DNA from 2 places in the Enterobacter sp. SA187 genome. Region 2 is predicted to be linked to the other one. Evidence: predicted binding sites of a transcription regulator. Region 2 holds the regulator's gene; the other holds the start of a gene.
The links. The regulator LexA, encoded in region 2, represses DNA repair genes until DNA is damaged. The targets are predictions, from matches to a motif close to TNCTGTATGTACATACAGNA.
Positions count from the first base shown of each region.

Region 1: dinB (DNA polymerase IV) is a predicted target of LexA. The motif match lies at 2,334-2,353, and genes of this name have one in related genera.

Region 1 is NZ_CP019113.1:2,085,773-2,093,881, forward strand. It holds gene lpcA (D-sedoheptulose 7-phosphate isomerase) at 12-593, shown strand; gene BMF08_RS09900 (class II glutamine amidotransferase) at 639-1,406, shown strand; gene dpaA (peptidoglycan meso-diaminopimelic acid protein amidase) at 1,377-2,117, opposite strand; gene dinB (DNA polymerase IV) at 2,370-3,425, shown strand; gene pepD (cytosol nonspecific dipeptidase) at 3,565-5,025, opposite strand; gene gpt (xanthine phosphoribosyltransferase) at 5,284-5,742, shown strand; gene frsA (esterase FrsA) at 5,854-7,098, shown strand; gene crl (sigma factor-binding protein Crl) at 7,156-7,557, shown strand; gene phoE (phosphoporin PhoE) at 7,624-8,109, opposite strand, start outside.
Region 2 is NZ_CP019113.1:1,494,696-1,502,804, forward strand. It holds gene malM (maltose operon protein MalM) at 36-989, shown strand; gene ubiC (chorismate lyase) at 1,167-1,664, shown strand; gene ubiA (4-hydroxybenzoate octaprenyltransferase) at 1,677-2,546, shown strand; gene plsB (glycerol-3-phosphate 1-O-acyltransferase PlsB) at 2,639-5,068, opposite strand; gene BMF08_RS07200 (diacylglycerol kinase) at 5,198-5,566, shown strand; gene lexA (transcriptional repressor LexA) at 5,675-6,283, shown strand; gene dinF (MATE family efflux transporter DinF) at 6,354-7,673, shown strand; gene BMF08_RS07215 (CsbD family protein) at 7,831-8,040, shown strand.

The DNA of each region.
Region 1 (8,109 bases), 590 kb from region 2:
AGGATACCCTCATGTACCAGGATCTGATTCGTAACGAACTGAACGAAGCGGCGGAAACGCTGGCCAATTTTCTGAAAGATGAAGCCAATATCCACGCCATTCAGCGCGCGGCGGTACTGCTGGCAGACAGTTTCAAAGCGGGCGGTAAGGTACTTTCCTGCGGTAATGGCGGTTCACATTGCGATGCCATGCATTTTGCCGAGGAGCTGACCGGTCGTTATCGTGAAAACCGTCCTGGCTATCCGGCAATCGCTATTTCTGATGTCAGCCATATTTCCTGCGTCAGCAATGATTTCGGTTACGATTATGTTTTCTCGCGTTACGTGGAAGCCGTGGGCCGTGAAGGCGACGTGCTGCTGGGGATCTCCACCTCCGGTAATTCCGGCAATGTGATCAAAGCTATTGCCGCTGCGCGTGAAAAGGGCATGAAGGTGATCACCCTGACCGGTAAAGACGGCGGCAAAATGGCCGGTTCTGCGGATATTGAAATCCGGGTGCCGCATTTCGGTTATGCTGATCGTATTCAGGAAATCCATATCAAAGTGATCCATATCCTGATCCAGTTAATCGAAAAAGAGATGGTTAAAGCATAACTCTCATCGGGGGCAGACGCCCCCGAAGCGTGGTGGAGGTGTTGTATGTGCGAACTGCTCGGGATGAGCGCCAATGTGCCTACCGATATTTGCTTCAGCTTTACCGGGCTTGTACAGCGCGGAGGCGGCACCGGGCCGCATAAAGACGGCTGGGGTATTACCTTTTACGAAGGCAAAGGCTGTCGCACGTTCAAAGATCCACAGCCCAGCTATAACTCGCCGATAGCAAAGCTGGTACAGGATTATCCCATCAAATCCTGCTCCGTTATCGCCCATATTCGCCAGGCAAACCGTGGCGAAGTGGCGCTGGAAAACACCCATCCTTTCACCCGTGAACTCTGGGGTCGCAACTGGACCTACGCCCACAATGGCCAGCTGACCGGCTATAAATCGCTGGAAACCGGCAACTTCCGCCCGGTAGGGGAAACCGACAGCGAAAAAGCCTTTTGCTGGTTGCTGCATAAATTAACTGCGCGCTATCCGCGTACGCCAGGCAATATGGCGGCGGTGTTCAAATACATCGGGACGCTGGCGGAAGAGTTGCGTGAGAAGGGCGTGTTTAACATGCTGCTGTCGGACGGGCGCTACGTGATGGCCTACTGCTCGACTAATCTGTTCTGGATCACAAGGCGCGCGCCCTTTGGCGTGGCGACGCTGCTGGATCAGGACGTGGAGATCGACTTCCAGAAAGAAACCACACCGAATGATGTGGTTACTGTTATCGCCACTCAGCCGTTAACCGGCAATGAAACCTGGCACAAAATCATGCCAGGTGAGTGGGTCTTATTTTGCCTCGGGGAGCGTGTAGTTTGACGCCAGCTGAGGCTGCACTGCGCCTTTAGCAATCGGCTTGCTCACCACATAACGCCCGTCCACCACCGACACAACAGGCGGCTGATGGGTGCTGGCGAAATAGTCATATCCCGGCTTCAGCTGCTTCCAGAAATCGGCATAGTAAGAGTATTTATGACGCGCCATATTGGCGTCGGTCATGCGGAACGGGTAAATGCTCACCTGCACGCTTTGCTGACCAAAAATCAGCGCGCCGGTCACAAACTGGAAGATCTCATCAATGCCGGAATCGGTCATCGCATAGCAGCCGACAGAGACACAGGCGCCATGGATCATCAGGTATTTGCCTTCATAACCGTGAGCACGGTCGTAGGCGTTCGGGAAACCGATATTGATGGCTTTATAGAAGCGGCTGTCCGGCTTCAGCTGGCTGCGCTGAACGTTATAAAAGCCTTCCGGACTTTTGAAATCGCCCTGACGCTGTTTCGGCCCCAGTCCGCCTGAATAGTTACAGATCTTATAACTATCAAGAAGCTGATACTGCTCGCCCATTTTGACGTAGAGATCAAGGGTGCGTTCTTCTTTGAAGATCTGGATGTAAACCGGCGACCCCATTAACTGCTGCTTGTACTCTTTGCTGACCGGCGTGGTTGAACTGTTGCTGCTAAGCAGCCCGGCAAACGAGACGCACGGGATCAAAAGCATCGCAAGAAATAATGCGATTTTGCGCATACTGCTGGTTCCTTGATAAAACGTAATTCACATTGCCAGGACGGCAAAAGGGATCCGAAATCAGACTAATCTGTGTCAGGAGCGCTCACATTAGCACCCCGGTAGTTTTTCGCAAGTCCGGATAAGCGCGTTTACACTATGTTTAATTGCGCCATTGCCGTTGATTATCCCATTGCTCACAAAATCATTACAACTGCTTCTCATAAACGGCAGTAAGGCTGTATACTTATCCAGTATGGGTGAGGGTCTGCGATGCGTAAAATAATACACGTTGATATGGACTGCTTTTTCGCAGCAGTGGAAATGCGCGACAACCCCGCGCTGCGTGATATTCCCCTCGCCATCGGCGGCAGCCGGGAAAGACGCGGCGTGATCAGCACAGCCAACTATCCGGCGCGCAAATTTGGCGTGCGCAGCGCCATGCCCACGGCGATGGCCCTGAAGCTCTGCCCGCATCTCACTCTGTTACCCGGTCGTTTTGATGCCTATAAAGAAGCTTCCGCGCATATCCGGGAGATTTTTGCCCGTTACACTTCGCACGTTGAACCCCTTTCCCTTGATGAAGCCTATCTGGATGTCACCGACAGCGTGCACTGTCAGGGCTCGGCCACGCTGATGGCCCGGCAGATCCGCCAGGCCATTTTTGATGAACTTCAGCTCACTGCCTCGGCTGGCATTGCGCCGGTAAAGTTTCTGGCGAAAATTGCCTCCGATCTTAACAAGCCCAACGGTCAGTACGTCATCACCCCGAACGAGGTGTCGCAGTTTCTGCGCACGTTACCCTTATCGAAAATTCCCGGCGTCGGCAAAGTGTCGGCGGCGAAGCTGGAAAAGCTGGGATTGCGCACCTGCGAAGACGTACAGCGCGCCGATCTCGCTATGCTGCTCAAGCGCTTTGGCAAATTTGGCCGCGTGCTGTGGGAGCGCAGCCAGGGGATCGACGAGCGGGAGATCACCAGCGAGCGGTTACGCAAATCGGTCGGCGTGGAGCGCACGCTGGCAGACGATATTCATGAGTGGTCAGAATGCGAAGCGCAAATTGATTTTCTTTATGACGAGCTAGAACGGCGGCTGGCAAAGGTTAAACCGGATCTGCGCATTGCCCGTCAGGGGGTGAAGTTAAAATTCAATGATTTTCAGCTCACCACCCAGGAGCACGTCTGGCCGCGCTTAAACAAAGCCGATTTGCTCGCCATCGCCAGAAAAACCTGGGATGAACGGCGGGGAGGGCGGGGCGTCAGGCTGGTGGGGCTGCACGTTACGCTGCTCGATCCACAGCTGGAGCGGCAACTGGTGCTGGGGCTTTAATTGGGGGAAACGTGCCGGGTGGCGCTGCGCTTACCCGGCCTACAGTGTTCATGCAGGCCCGGCAATCCCGTACAACATTGCACGGGCGAGCTGTTGTAGGCCCGGCAAGCGAAGCGCCGCCGGGCGTTTATCACAAAGCTTACGACTTAGCCGGGATCGCCTTCAGCAGTTCAGTGAGCAGCGTCCAGTACTGGCCCACGCTTTCAATATGCACCTGCTCATCCGGCGAGTGAGGCCCGGTTATGGTAGGCCCGATAGAAACCATATCCATATCCGGATATGGTTTTTTGAACAGACCACATTCCAGACCCGCATGGATCACCTGAATGTTCGGCGTTTTATCAAACAGACGCTGATAGGTTTCGCGTACCAGCGCCATCACCGGTGAACTGGCGTCCGGCTGCCAGCCTGGGTAGCTGCCTTTGGCGGAGGTTTTCGCGCCAGCCAGCGTCCCGAGGGATTCCAGCATGCTGACCACATACTCTTTACCGCTGTCGATCAGCGAACGGATCAGACAGATGATCTCTGCGCTGTCGTCCTGCATGGTCACCACGCCAACGTTCAGCGAGGTTTCCACCACGCCTTTTGCCACGTCGGAATTGCGGATCACGCCGTTCGGGGTGGCATTCAGCAACTGCACGAACGCATCGCGAGACTGACTGGTCAGCGCCGCTTTATCCGTGGTGGTCGCTTCCAGAACCACGTTCAGGTTCTTCTCTTTCGCTTCCAGCTCGTTTTTCAGAATGTCGAGGTAAGTGCTCGCCAGGGTTTTCAGCTCATCAGCTTTGTCAGCAGACACGGCTACGGTGGCGAAAGCTTCACGCGGAATGGCGTTACGCAGCGTACCGCCGTTGAAATCCACCAGACGCAGATCCAGCGCTTTCGCGTGACCGGCCAGGAAGCGGGCCAGCAGTTTGTTGGCGTTGCCCAGGCCGAGGTGAATATCGCCGCCGGAGTGACCGCCTTTCAGGCCTTTCAGCGTCAGCTTAAAGGTCTGGAAACCCGCCGGGATGGCTTCACGGGACAGCGGCAGGGTGGAGATAAAATCAATCCCGCCCGCGCAGCCCATGTAGATCTCACCCTCTTCTTCAGAGTCGGTGTTGATCAGAATGTCTGCCTGTAGCCAGTTGGCCTGCAAACCAAAGGCGCCGTCCATACCGGCTTCTTCGGTCATGGTCAGCAGCACTTCCAGCGGGCCGTGCGCCACGCTGTCGTCTGCCAGCACAGCCAGCGCAGAGGCCATGCCAATACCGTTATCCGCGCCCAGCGTGGTGCCGCGTGCTTTTACCCATTCGCCATCAATATAAGGCTGGATGGGATCTTTGGTGAAGTCATGCACGGTGTCGTTGTTTTTCTGCGGCACCATATCGAGGTGCGCCTGAAGGACGACCGCCTTACGGTTTTCCATACCGGCAGTAGCCGGTTTGCGGATCAGGATGTTACCGACGCTGTCGCGCTCAGCAAACAGGCCTTTCTCCTGCGCCCAGCCCATAATGTGCGCGGCCAGTTGTTCTTCATGATAAGACGGATGCGGAATGGAACAGATTTTGGCAAAAATATCCCACAGCGGCTGTGGAGATAATTGAGACAGTTCAGACACGATAAGTCTCCTTGACATAGACCTGTAAAAGAAATGTACAGGTTGCAGGGTTAGCAAATAAACACCATGTGCAATGCTTGCGCGATAGGCTGGCAGAATACCACTTTATTGGCGGCCTGGTACTGTGGCGCACGTAAAAAGCAGCGCAGGTGCCCCGTAACACTGGTTTTTAGTGCGTCGGATCTCTATAATCTCGCGCAACCCATTTTCCCCTCGAACACTTTTTAAGCCGTTTTAAAATAGGCTGGGACACTTCACATGAGCGAAAAATACGTCGTCACCTGGGACATGTTGCAAATTCACGCCCGCAAACTGGCCGCGCGCCTGATGCCGTCAGAGCAGTGGAAAGGCATCATTGCCGTTAGTCGTGGTGGTCTGGTGCCGGGCGCACTGCTGGCACGTGAATTAGGTATTCGCCATGTAGATACCGTATGCATCTCCAGCTACGACCATGACAACCAGCGTGAGCTGACCGTGCTGAAACGCGCGGAAGGCGATGGCGAAGGTTTCATTGTGATCGACGATCTGGTGGATACCGGCGGTACCGCGGTTGCTATTCGTGAAATGTATCCAAAAGCGCATTTTGTTACTATTTTTGCAAAACCGGCTGGTCGTCCGCTGGTAGATGATTATGTAATTGATATTCCGCAGGATACCTGGATTGAACAACCCTGGGATATGGGCGTAGCCTTCGTGCCGCCGATCTCTGGCCGTTAATCCCCGCATCTATTATGCCTTTTCAGCGCCCGGTTATGCCGGGCGTTGTTCATTTTAGCGCCCGGCAGGTTACAATAGTCATTAGTGACGTATTCATGGAGGCTGCGCGCAATGACCCAGGCTAATCTTAGCGAAACCCTGTTTAAACCCCGCTTCAAACACCCTGAGACGTCGACATTAGTCCGCCGTTTTCAGCATGGCACGCAACCGGCGGTGCAGTCGGCGCTGGATGGCAGAAACATTCCGTGCTGGTATCGCATGAACAACCGTCTGATGTGGATCTGGCGCGGCGTCGATCCGCGTGAGCTGCTGGACGTGCAGGCGCGCATCGTGATGAGTGAAGCCGAACGCACCGACAACGCCCTTTACGACACCGTGGTGGGCTATCGCAACGGCAACTGGATATATGAGTGGGCCACCCAGGCGATGGTCTGGCAGCAAAAAGCCAGCCAGGAAGAAGACGCCGCACTTAGCGGCCGTCACTGGCTTCATGCCTCTACCCTCTACAGTATTGCCGCCTACCCCCATCTGAAGGGGGACGATCTGGCGGAGCAGGCGCAGGCGCTGGCGAACCGTGCCTATGAAGAAGCGGCGCGACGGCTGCCGGGCTCTCTGCGCGAGCTGGAGATCCCCATTGCCGGCGGCGCGCCCTTAACGGCGTTTCTGCACATGCCGAAAGGCGACGGCCCCTTCCCGACGGTGCTGATGTGCGGCGGGCTGGATAGCCTGCAAAGCGACTACTACACCCTTTATGAGCGCTATTTCGCGCCGCAGGGCATCGCCATGCTGACGCTGGATATGCCTTCGATTGGCTTCTCATCAAAATGGAAGCTGACCCAGGACTCCAGCATCCTCCACCAGCACGTGCTGAAAGCGCTGCCGGATATTCCATGGATTGACCATACGCGCGTCGCCGCCTTTGGCTTCCGCTTTGGCGCGAACGTCGCCGTGCGGCTGGCCTATCTGGAATCGCCGCGCCTGAAAGCGGTGGCCTGCCTGGGGCCGATGGTGCATGCGCTCCTGACCGACAGCGCCCGTCTGAGCACGATACCGGAAATGTATCTTGACGTGCTGGCGAGCCGTCTGGGGATGCACGATGCCTCGGACGAAGCGCTGCGCGTGGAGCTGAATCGCTATTCGCTGAAAACGCAGGGGCTGCTCGGACGCCGTTGCCCGACGCCGATGCTGTCCGGCTTCTGGAAGAACGATCCCTTTAGCCCGGAAGAAGAGTCGCGTTTAATCACCTCGTCATCTGCCGATGGCAAGCTGCTGGAGATCCCGCAGAAACCGCTGTATCGCAATTTCGACCGTGCGCTGCGGGAAATTACCGACTGGATTAATCATAAATTGCGTTAATGCATTGCTAATTTATGCCGGTTTGGTAAAACAGTGGCTACACATAAGGAGATTGCAATGACGTTACCGAGTGGACACCCGAGAAGCCGACTTATTAAGAAATTCACCGCACTTGGCCCCTATATCCGGGAAGAACAGTGCGAAGATAATCGGTTCTTTTTCGACTGCCTGGCTGTTTGCGTTAACGTTAAGCCAGCGCCGGAAAGCCGCGAATTCTGGGGCTGGTGGATGATAATGGAAGCCCAGGAGAAGCGCTTTACCTACAGCTATCAGTTCGGCATGTTTGATAAAGAAGGGCACTGGCAGCCCGTCGCGATCAAAGACAAAGAAGTGCAGGAGCGTCTGGAACATACGCTGCGCGATTTTCATGGTCGTGCCCGCGATATGCTCTCCACCCTTGAGCTGAAGCTTGAACCTGCTGATGACTTCAAAAAAGAGCCGGTGAAGCTCTCGGCCTGATTTATCGCTAAACCTCACGCATAAAAAAACGCCCTTCATCGCTGAAGGGCGTTTTCTTTTCTGTCATCAGAACTGATAGGTCACGCCGACCGCTACCACGTCGTCGCTGCTCAGACCCAGCTGATTGTCGTCATCGATCTGGTTGATTTTGTAGTCAACCATCGCCGACATGTTTTTGTTGAAGTAGTAGGTCACGCCCACATCAATGTATTTAACCAGATCTTCATCGCCGATCCCGCCTTCGATGTCTTTACCTTTGGACTGCACGTAGCCCAGAGATGGACGCAGGCCGAAGTCGAACTGGTATTGCGCCACGGCTTCAAAGTTTTCCGCTTTGTTAGCGAAACCACCCGAGATCGGGGTCATGTTGTGAGACACCGCGTACATGGCGGCCAGGTAAACGTTGTTGGCATCATACTTGATGCTGGTGCCCCAGGCGTCGGCTTTGTCGCCCTGACCACGTGCCTGCAACTGTTGCAGATCTGTACGGTCCGAGCTGGCATAAGCGCCGGTGATAGTGACCGGGCTGCCGCCGAAATCATAGGCCAGAGA
Region 2 (8,109 bases):
CAACCGTGGCACCTGTGAATTCAGAGGTGAAAACAATGAAAATGAAAAAAAGTCTCGTCGCATTCTGTCTGAGCGCCAGCCTGCTGGCGGCATGCCCGCTTTCCGCGCTGGCGGACGTCAACTTTGTTCCGCAAAACACCAGCAGCGCCCCGGCTATTCCGGCGGCGGAGCTGCAAAAACTGACCTGGACGCCGGTTAACCAGTCCAAAGCCCAGACCACCACGGTGGCGACCGGCGGACAAACCATTAACGTGCCGGGGATCAGCGGCCCGGTGATCGCCTGGAGCGTGCCGGCCAATATCGGTGAACTTACGCTGACGCTGACCAGCGAAGTGGATAAACAAACGCAGGTCTTTGCGCCGAACGTTTTAATCCTCGATCAGAACATGACGCCATCCGCCTTCTTCCCGAGCGACTATTTCACCTATCAGGAGCCGGGCGTGATGAGCGCCGATCGGCTGGAAGGCGTGATCCGCCTGACGCCTGCGCTGGGTCAGCAAAAAATCTACGTGCTGGCCTTTACCCGCGATCAGGATTTGCAAAAGACCACCAAACTGATCAACCCGGCGAAAGCCTATGCCAAAGGCGCGGGTAACGCGATCCCGGATATTCCCGATCCGCTGGCGCGCCACGTCACCGATGGCAAGCTGACGCTGAAAGTGAAAACCAACAGCGGCTCCAGCGTGCTGGTCGGCCCGCTGTTTGGCTCCTCCGGCCCGGATCCGGTGACGGTGGGCAATACTGCGGCTCCGGCTACCGCCTATAGCGCACCGGCAGCACCTGTTGCTGCGCCGGCCCCGGCACCTGTTCCGGCAGTGAAGAAAGAGCCGGTGCTGAACGAAACCGAAAACTACTTTAACCAGGGTATTCGTCAGGCCGTCGCCAAAGGTGAGATCGACAAAGCCCTGAAATTGCTCAACGAAGCAGAAAGCCTGGGATCAAAAACTGCCCGTTCAACCTTTATCAGCAGTGTAAAAGGCAAGGGGTAATTCACCCCGCAATGCTGATTTTGCTGTTTGGTGCGCCTTAACGGGCGCACCTTTTTTTGCGCCCCGCGCACGCTGTTGCGTATCTGTTACGCTTTTGCAAAGGACATGAACTTTGCCCGCCCGTCTGTGCCGGTTCTGCGATACAATACTTTTACGTTTTGTACCGGAGAGTAAGGCATGTCACACCCTGCGCTAACGCAACTGCGTGCGCTGCGCTACTTTGACGCAATCCCCGCGCTGGATCCGCAACTGCTCGACTGGCTGTTGCTGGAAGATTCCATGACCAAACGTTTTGAGCAGCAGGGCAAACAGGTGAGCGTGACGCTGATCCGTGAAGCCTTTGTCGCGCCGGATGAGATCCCTGAGGAGCTGCCGCTGCTGCCTGCGGAATCACGTTACTGGCTGCGCGAAATTTTACTCTGCGCTGATGGCGAACCCTGGCTTGCCGGGCGCACGGTGGTGCCTGAATCCACCCTCAGCGGGCCGGAGCTGGCGCTGCAAAAGCTGGGCAACACGCCGCTCGGACGTTATCTCTTTACCTCGTCTACGCTTACCCGTGACTTTATTGAAATTGGGCGTGAGGATACGCTGTGGGGACGCCGCTCCCGTCTGCGTCTGGGCGGGAAGCCGTTACTGCTGACGGAACTGTTTTTGCCGGCATCGCCGTTGTACTAAGAGGAAGATAAAATGGAGTGGAGTCTCACTCAGGATAAGCTGCTGGCCTTTCACCGCTTGATGCGCACCGATAAACCCATCGGCGCGCTGTTACTGTTATGGCCCACGCTGTGGGCGTTATGGGTCGCCACGCCGGGCGTACCGCCGCTGTGGATCCTGGCGGTATTTGTCGCGGGCGTCTGGCTGATGCGCGCGGCGGGCTGCGTGGTGAACGATTATGCCGACCGTAAAATCGACGGGCACGTTAAGCGCACGGCGAACCGTCCTATGCCCAGCGGCGCGGTAACGGAAAAAGAGGCGCGCACGCTGTTTGTGGTGCTGGTGCTGCTGGCCTTTGTGCTGGTGCTGACCCTGAACCTGATGACCATTGCGCTCTCGGTGGCGGCGCTGGCGCTGGCCTGGGTGTATCCGTTCATGAAGCGCTACACCCATTTACCGCAGGTGGTATTAGGTGCGGCCTTTGGCTGGTCCATACCCATGGCGTTTGCGGCAGTAAGTGAGTCCTTACCACTGAGCTGCTGGCTGATGTTTGTCGCCAACGTCTTATGGGCAGTGGCCTATGACACGCTCTATGCGATGGTTGACCGCGATGACGATCTGAAAATCGGCGTCAAATCGACGGCCATTCTGTTCGGGCGTCACGACAAACTGATCGTCGGCCTGTTGCAGGTAATAGTGCTGGCGCTGATGACCGCCGTCGGCTGGCTGAACGGGCTGGGCTGGCCTTACTATGCGTCGATAGCAGTAGCTGGTGCGCTCTTTATCTATCAGCAGTGGCTGGTGGTGAACCGCGAACGCGAGGCCTGCTTTAAAGCCTTTATGAACAATAACTACGTGGGTCTGGCGCTGTTTTTAGGGCTGGCGGTGAGTTATCTGCTGTAAATAAAAAAGGCCGGGAGGCGGTGACGCCTTACCTGGCCTGTGATTCTGTGCGTGTTTGTAGGCCCGGCAAGCAAGCGCCGCCGGGCATTACGTTATACCGCGTCCGTCTGACTGGTTGCGCTCTCAATCGTTAAGCGCACATCAGAGGTCACCAGATCGGCGAGCAGCTGATAAACCTGCAAGGTTTTCGCCGGATCCGCATCCCCCGTATCGCTGATATAGCCCTCGTCACGCAGCGTCAGCACCAGCGTACTGAACACCGCCTTATCGAAGAACTCCGGCGCGTTAATACCGTGTAGCACCGACAGACGCTGCGCCAGCGTGCGGCTCTCTTTTTCCAGCGTACTGCGGTTGATGGACGGGTTCGCGCTCAGCAGCCAGAAGGTAATGGCATAGCGTTGCAGCGTTTCACGGGCGCCGGCCGCCAGCAGTTGCAGCGTGCGGGAGCGTGACGGATTGATATGCAGACGATCGTCTTTATCAATGATCAGCCCCTGGCGCAGCAGTTCGGTGGTCAGGGTATCCAGTACCTCTCCTAACGCCTCTTTTTCCCAGCGCAGGAACAGCTCGGCTTTCAGCATCGGATACAGCGCTTCAACATGACGCAGCATCTCCTCGCGGGAGATATGGCGATGCTGGGTAATGATGGCCGCCATCAGGGAAGGCAGAACCAGCATATGCGCGATGTTGTTACGGTAGTAGGTCATCAGCACCGCCTGCTCGCGCGGCAGAATGATGATGTCGCCGATGGTATCTTTCTCGACTTCAAACTTGTTCATTTGCAGCGCGTGATCGATAAGCCCTGACGCGGTGCTGGCCGGCACGGTGGCGTCTTCTGAATAAGGCGCATTGCGCAGCAGATCCAGATAACAATCCAGCTGCTCGGTCAGCTGTTCGCGGGTCAGCGAACGCTGGCGTGACGCCAGCAGCGCCGTCGAACACAGGTTCATGGCGTTCGCCGCACCGGCGTTGTTAATACGCACCATCAGCTCGGCGGCGATGGTATTCACCGTCGGCGTCAGCCACGCCGGGCGCACCGCTTCAATAGGATCGATCGCTTCGCGCCACTCCGGCACATGCTGATTAAGATACGCATTCAGCGGGATCGGTTCGCCAAAGTTCACATAACCCTGGCCCAGATTACGCAGCTTGCTTAAGCCACGCACCATCTGCATCAGGTTCTCTTTCTCTTTGGTCGCGCCGCGCAGCTCTTTGGCGTAAGTACCCACTTCCATCACGTGCTCGTAGCCGATGTAAATCGGCACTAACGTAATAGGACGGGTGCCGCCGCGTAACATCGCCTGAAGGGTCATCGACAGGGTGCCGGTCTTCGGATCGAGCAGACGCCCGGTACGGGAACGACCGCCTTCCACAAAGTACTCCACCGAATAACCCCGGCTGAACAGCTCGCCGAGATACTCACGGAACACCGTCGAATAGAGTTTGTTGCCCTTAAAGGTACGACGGATAAAGAACGCGCCAAGGCGGCGGAAAATCGGCCCGGCGGGCCAGAAGTTTAGGTTAATACCGGCGGCGATATGCGGCGGCACCAGCCCCTGGTGGTAAAGCACGTAGGAGAGCAGCAGATAATCCATGTGGCTGCGGTGGCAGGGCACATAGACGATCTCGTGACCGTCGTGGGCCAACTGACGCACGCGCTCGGCGTTGTGGACGTTGATCCCCTGATACAGCCGGTTCCAGGTAAAGCTCAGAATGCGGTCAGAGACGCGGATCATTTCATAGGAGAAGTTCGCCGCAATCTCTTCCATCAGGGCGACGGCATTTTGCTGTGCCTTTTCATGGGAGATCTTTTTGCTGCGCGCTTCGTCTTCCACCGCGCGGGCAATGGCTTTTGAGGCCAGCAATTTATTGAACAGATCCTGACGCGCAGGCAGGCGCGGGCCGACCGCGGCCAGACGCTGGCGGGCAAAATGCATCCGCGCGACACGCGCCAGTTTCTGGGCGATAATTTTGTCAGTGCCATGTTCGGTGGCCATGCGGCGCAGCGAAACCGGCGGCGAGAAGCGCACAAAGCTGTCGCGTCCCAGCCAGGAGATAGCAAAGAATTTCTGTACGCCGTTAAGCATACGCAGCGGCGGGTTGACCTCGCCTTTCTCACGACCCGGCGAGCGGCCAAACATCACCGACACCGGCACCATTTGCACGTCCAGATCGGGGTGGTTGCGGTGCAGATCGAGGTAATCATGGAACAGCTTGATCGACTCTTCCTTCGGCGTGTACCAGGTGAACACGCGGGGTCCGCTGTGAATAAAGATATAGCGCGGCAGCAGCGTGCCGTCGATTTCGAGTGGCTCCAGCGGATCGGGCAGATCGTTTGCCAGACACTGCGCGCGCAGGGTCAGTAAATCTGCCTTCGAGTTGTACGGTAAGACGTACATAATAGGGCGTGAGGTATCAAGTCCCAGTTCCTGGGCAGGTTCTGCCGGAATGGGCTTGCTTTTTACCAACGCGCCTAATGGTAAATTAAGTAATTTGTAGTAAATTCGTGGCCAGCCGGACATATACGATGTGAAGCCTCTGGTTAATAATCCTGTTGCGCCGCAAGAATATCAGAAAGCGCGCGTAAATTCTGTTGTACCAAGGTCTGCTTGCATAGACATTGACGCTAATTACATAAAAAGGTTCTTTTGATGGCCAATAATACCACTGGGTTTACTCGCATCATAAAAGCAGCAGGGTACTCCTGGAAAGGCGTTCGCGCCGCCTGGATCAACGAAGCGGCGTTTCGTCAGGAAGCGGTAGCGGTGATCCTGGCGATTGCCATTGCCTGCTGGCTGGATGTGGACGCTATCACGCGCGTGCTGCTGATCGGCTCGGTAGCGCTGGTAATGATAGTGGAAATTCTGAACAGCGCGATTGAAGCGGTGGTGGACCGTATCGGCACGGATTTTCATGAACTTTCCGGGCGCGCAAAGGATATGGGCTCGGCGGCGGTGCTGATGTCCATCCTGCTGGCGCTCGCCACCTGGGGCATGCTGTTGTGGTCGCATTATCGATAATGCTCGCATAAATCGACAAACTCCGCTGTTTTGCTCAAAATTCGATTCCAAATTTCACTTTGCCTGTATATACTCACAGCATAACTGTATATGCAACCAGGGGGCGGTATGAAAGCTTTAACGGCCAGGCAGCAAGAGGTGTTTGATCTCATTCGGGATCACATCAGCCAGACAGGCATGCCGCCGACGCGTGCGGAGATCGCGCAGCGCTTGGGGTTCCGTTCCCCGAACGCGGCTGAGGAACACCTGAAAGCGCTGGCGCGCAAAGGCGTGCTGGAGATCGTTTCCGGCGCGTCCCGCGGTATTCGTTTACTGCTTGAAGATGTTGACGGACTGCCGCTGGTCGGGCGTGTCGCGGCAGGTGAACCGCTGCTGGCGCAGCAGCACATTGAAGGCCATTATCAGGTCGATCCCAATCTCTTTAAACCGAATGCAGACTTCCTGCTGCGCGTTAGCGGCATGTCGATGAAAGATATCGGCATTATGGACGGCGATCTGCTGGCGGTGCACAAAACCCAGGAAGCCCGCAACGGCCAGGTCGTGGTCGCGCGTATTGACGATGAAGTGACCGTTAAGCGCCTGAAGCGTCAGGGTAATACCGTGCAACTGCTGCCGGAAAACAGCGAGTTTTCTCCTATCGTGGTTGACCTGCGCGAGCAGAGTTTCACCATCGAAGGGCTGGCCGTCGGCGTGATCCGCAACGGTGAGTGGCTTTAATCTCTTCTTTCCACGCGGCGGCAACATCATGATTGCCGCCGCGCGTCCGTTTCCCTTCTGGTAATTCAACGTGGCCTTTCTGACGACTTCCGACAAAGCGTTGTGGCGTCTTGCGCTGCCGATGATTTTTTCCAATATCACCGTGCCGCTGTTGGGGCTGGTGGATACCGCAGTCATTGGTCATCTCGACAGCCCGGTGTATCTGGGCGGCGTGGCGGTTGGCGCCATGGCCACCAGCTTCCTGTTTATGCTGCTGCTTTTTCTGCGCATGAGTACCACCGGTTTTACCGCCCAGGCCTTTGGCGCAAAAGATCCCCATGCCCTTGCGCGGGCGCTGGTGCAACCACTGCTGCTGGCGTTGATCGCCGGTTTCGCCATCATCCTCTGTCAGACCCCGCTGATTAATCTCACACTGCACATTGTGGGCGGCAACGACGCGGTGCTGGAGCAGGCGCGGCGTTTTCTGGAGATCCGCTGGCTGAGCGCCCCGGCGTCGCTGGCGAACCTGGTGCTGCTCGGCTGGCTGCTGGGTATCCAGTATGCCCGCGCGCCTGTGGTGCTGCTGGTGGTGGGCAACGTGCTGAATATTGCCCTCGATTTATGGCTGGTGATGGGGCTGCACATGAACGTGCAGGGCGCTGCGCTCGCCACCGTCATTGCGGAATACGCCACTTTTGTGGTCGGCCTGCTGATGGTACAACGCGGGTTGCGTCGCCGGGGGATCAGCCTGGCGATGCTGAAGACCGCCTGGCGCGGCAATATAAGGCGGCTGCTGGCGCTTAACCGCGACATCATGCTGCGCTCGCTGCTGCTTCAGCTGTGCTTTGGTTCCATTACCGTGATGGGCGCGCGTCTGGGTGGCGACATCGTGGCGGTGAACGCCGTGCTGATGACGCTGCTGACTTTTACCGCCTACGCCCTGGATGGTTTTGCCTATGCAGTTGAGGCCCATTCCGGGCAGGCCTATGGCGCGCGCGATGGCAGCCAGTTGCTCAGCGTCTGGCAGGCGGCCTGTCGGCAGTCGGGGATAGTGGCGCTGGCGTTTGCGATGGTGTACGCGCTGGCCGGTGAGCAGATTATTTCGCTGCTGACCTCCCTGCCGGATCTGCAACGGCTTGCCGGGCACTACCTTGGCTGGCAGGTGATTTTACCGATCGTGGGGGTATGGTGTTATCTGCTCGACGGCATGTTTATCGGTGCTACCCGCGGGACGGAAATGCGTAACAGTATGGCCATCGCCGCCGCCGGTTTTGCCCTGACGCTGCTCAGCGTACCGCTGCTCGGTAATCATGGTTTATGGCTGTCGTTAACCGTCTTCCTGGCGCTGCGTGGGATTACGCTGGCGTGGATCTGGCGTCAGCACTGGCAGCACGGCACCTGGTTCTCATAAGTTCACTGGCGCTTTATTGCGTTGATGGTTAAATATTCCGAATAATCTCCGCTTCGACATCTCCTTAACTACAATAATTATCACGTTCAGCAGAAATCGAACGAACTGATGGATACTGAATATATTTTTATTCAAACCGAACGATGAGGATATCATTATGAATAAAGACGAAGTCGGCGGTAACTGGAAACAGTTCAAAGGTAAAGCGAAAGAACAGTGGGGTAAATTAACCGACGATGATATGACTGTCATCGAAGGTAAACGCGACCAGCTGGTTGGTAAAATTCAGGAGCGTTACGGCTACCAGAAAGACCAGGCTGAGAAAGAAGTTGGTGACTGGGAAACCCGTCACGATTACCGCTGGTAATCACGGACTTCTGCGGCAATTAGCGTTACAGCTACCCTGCCCGAAAGGTACAAGGATGTACCAACCTCT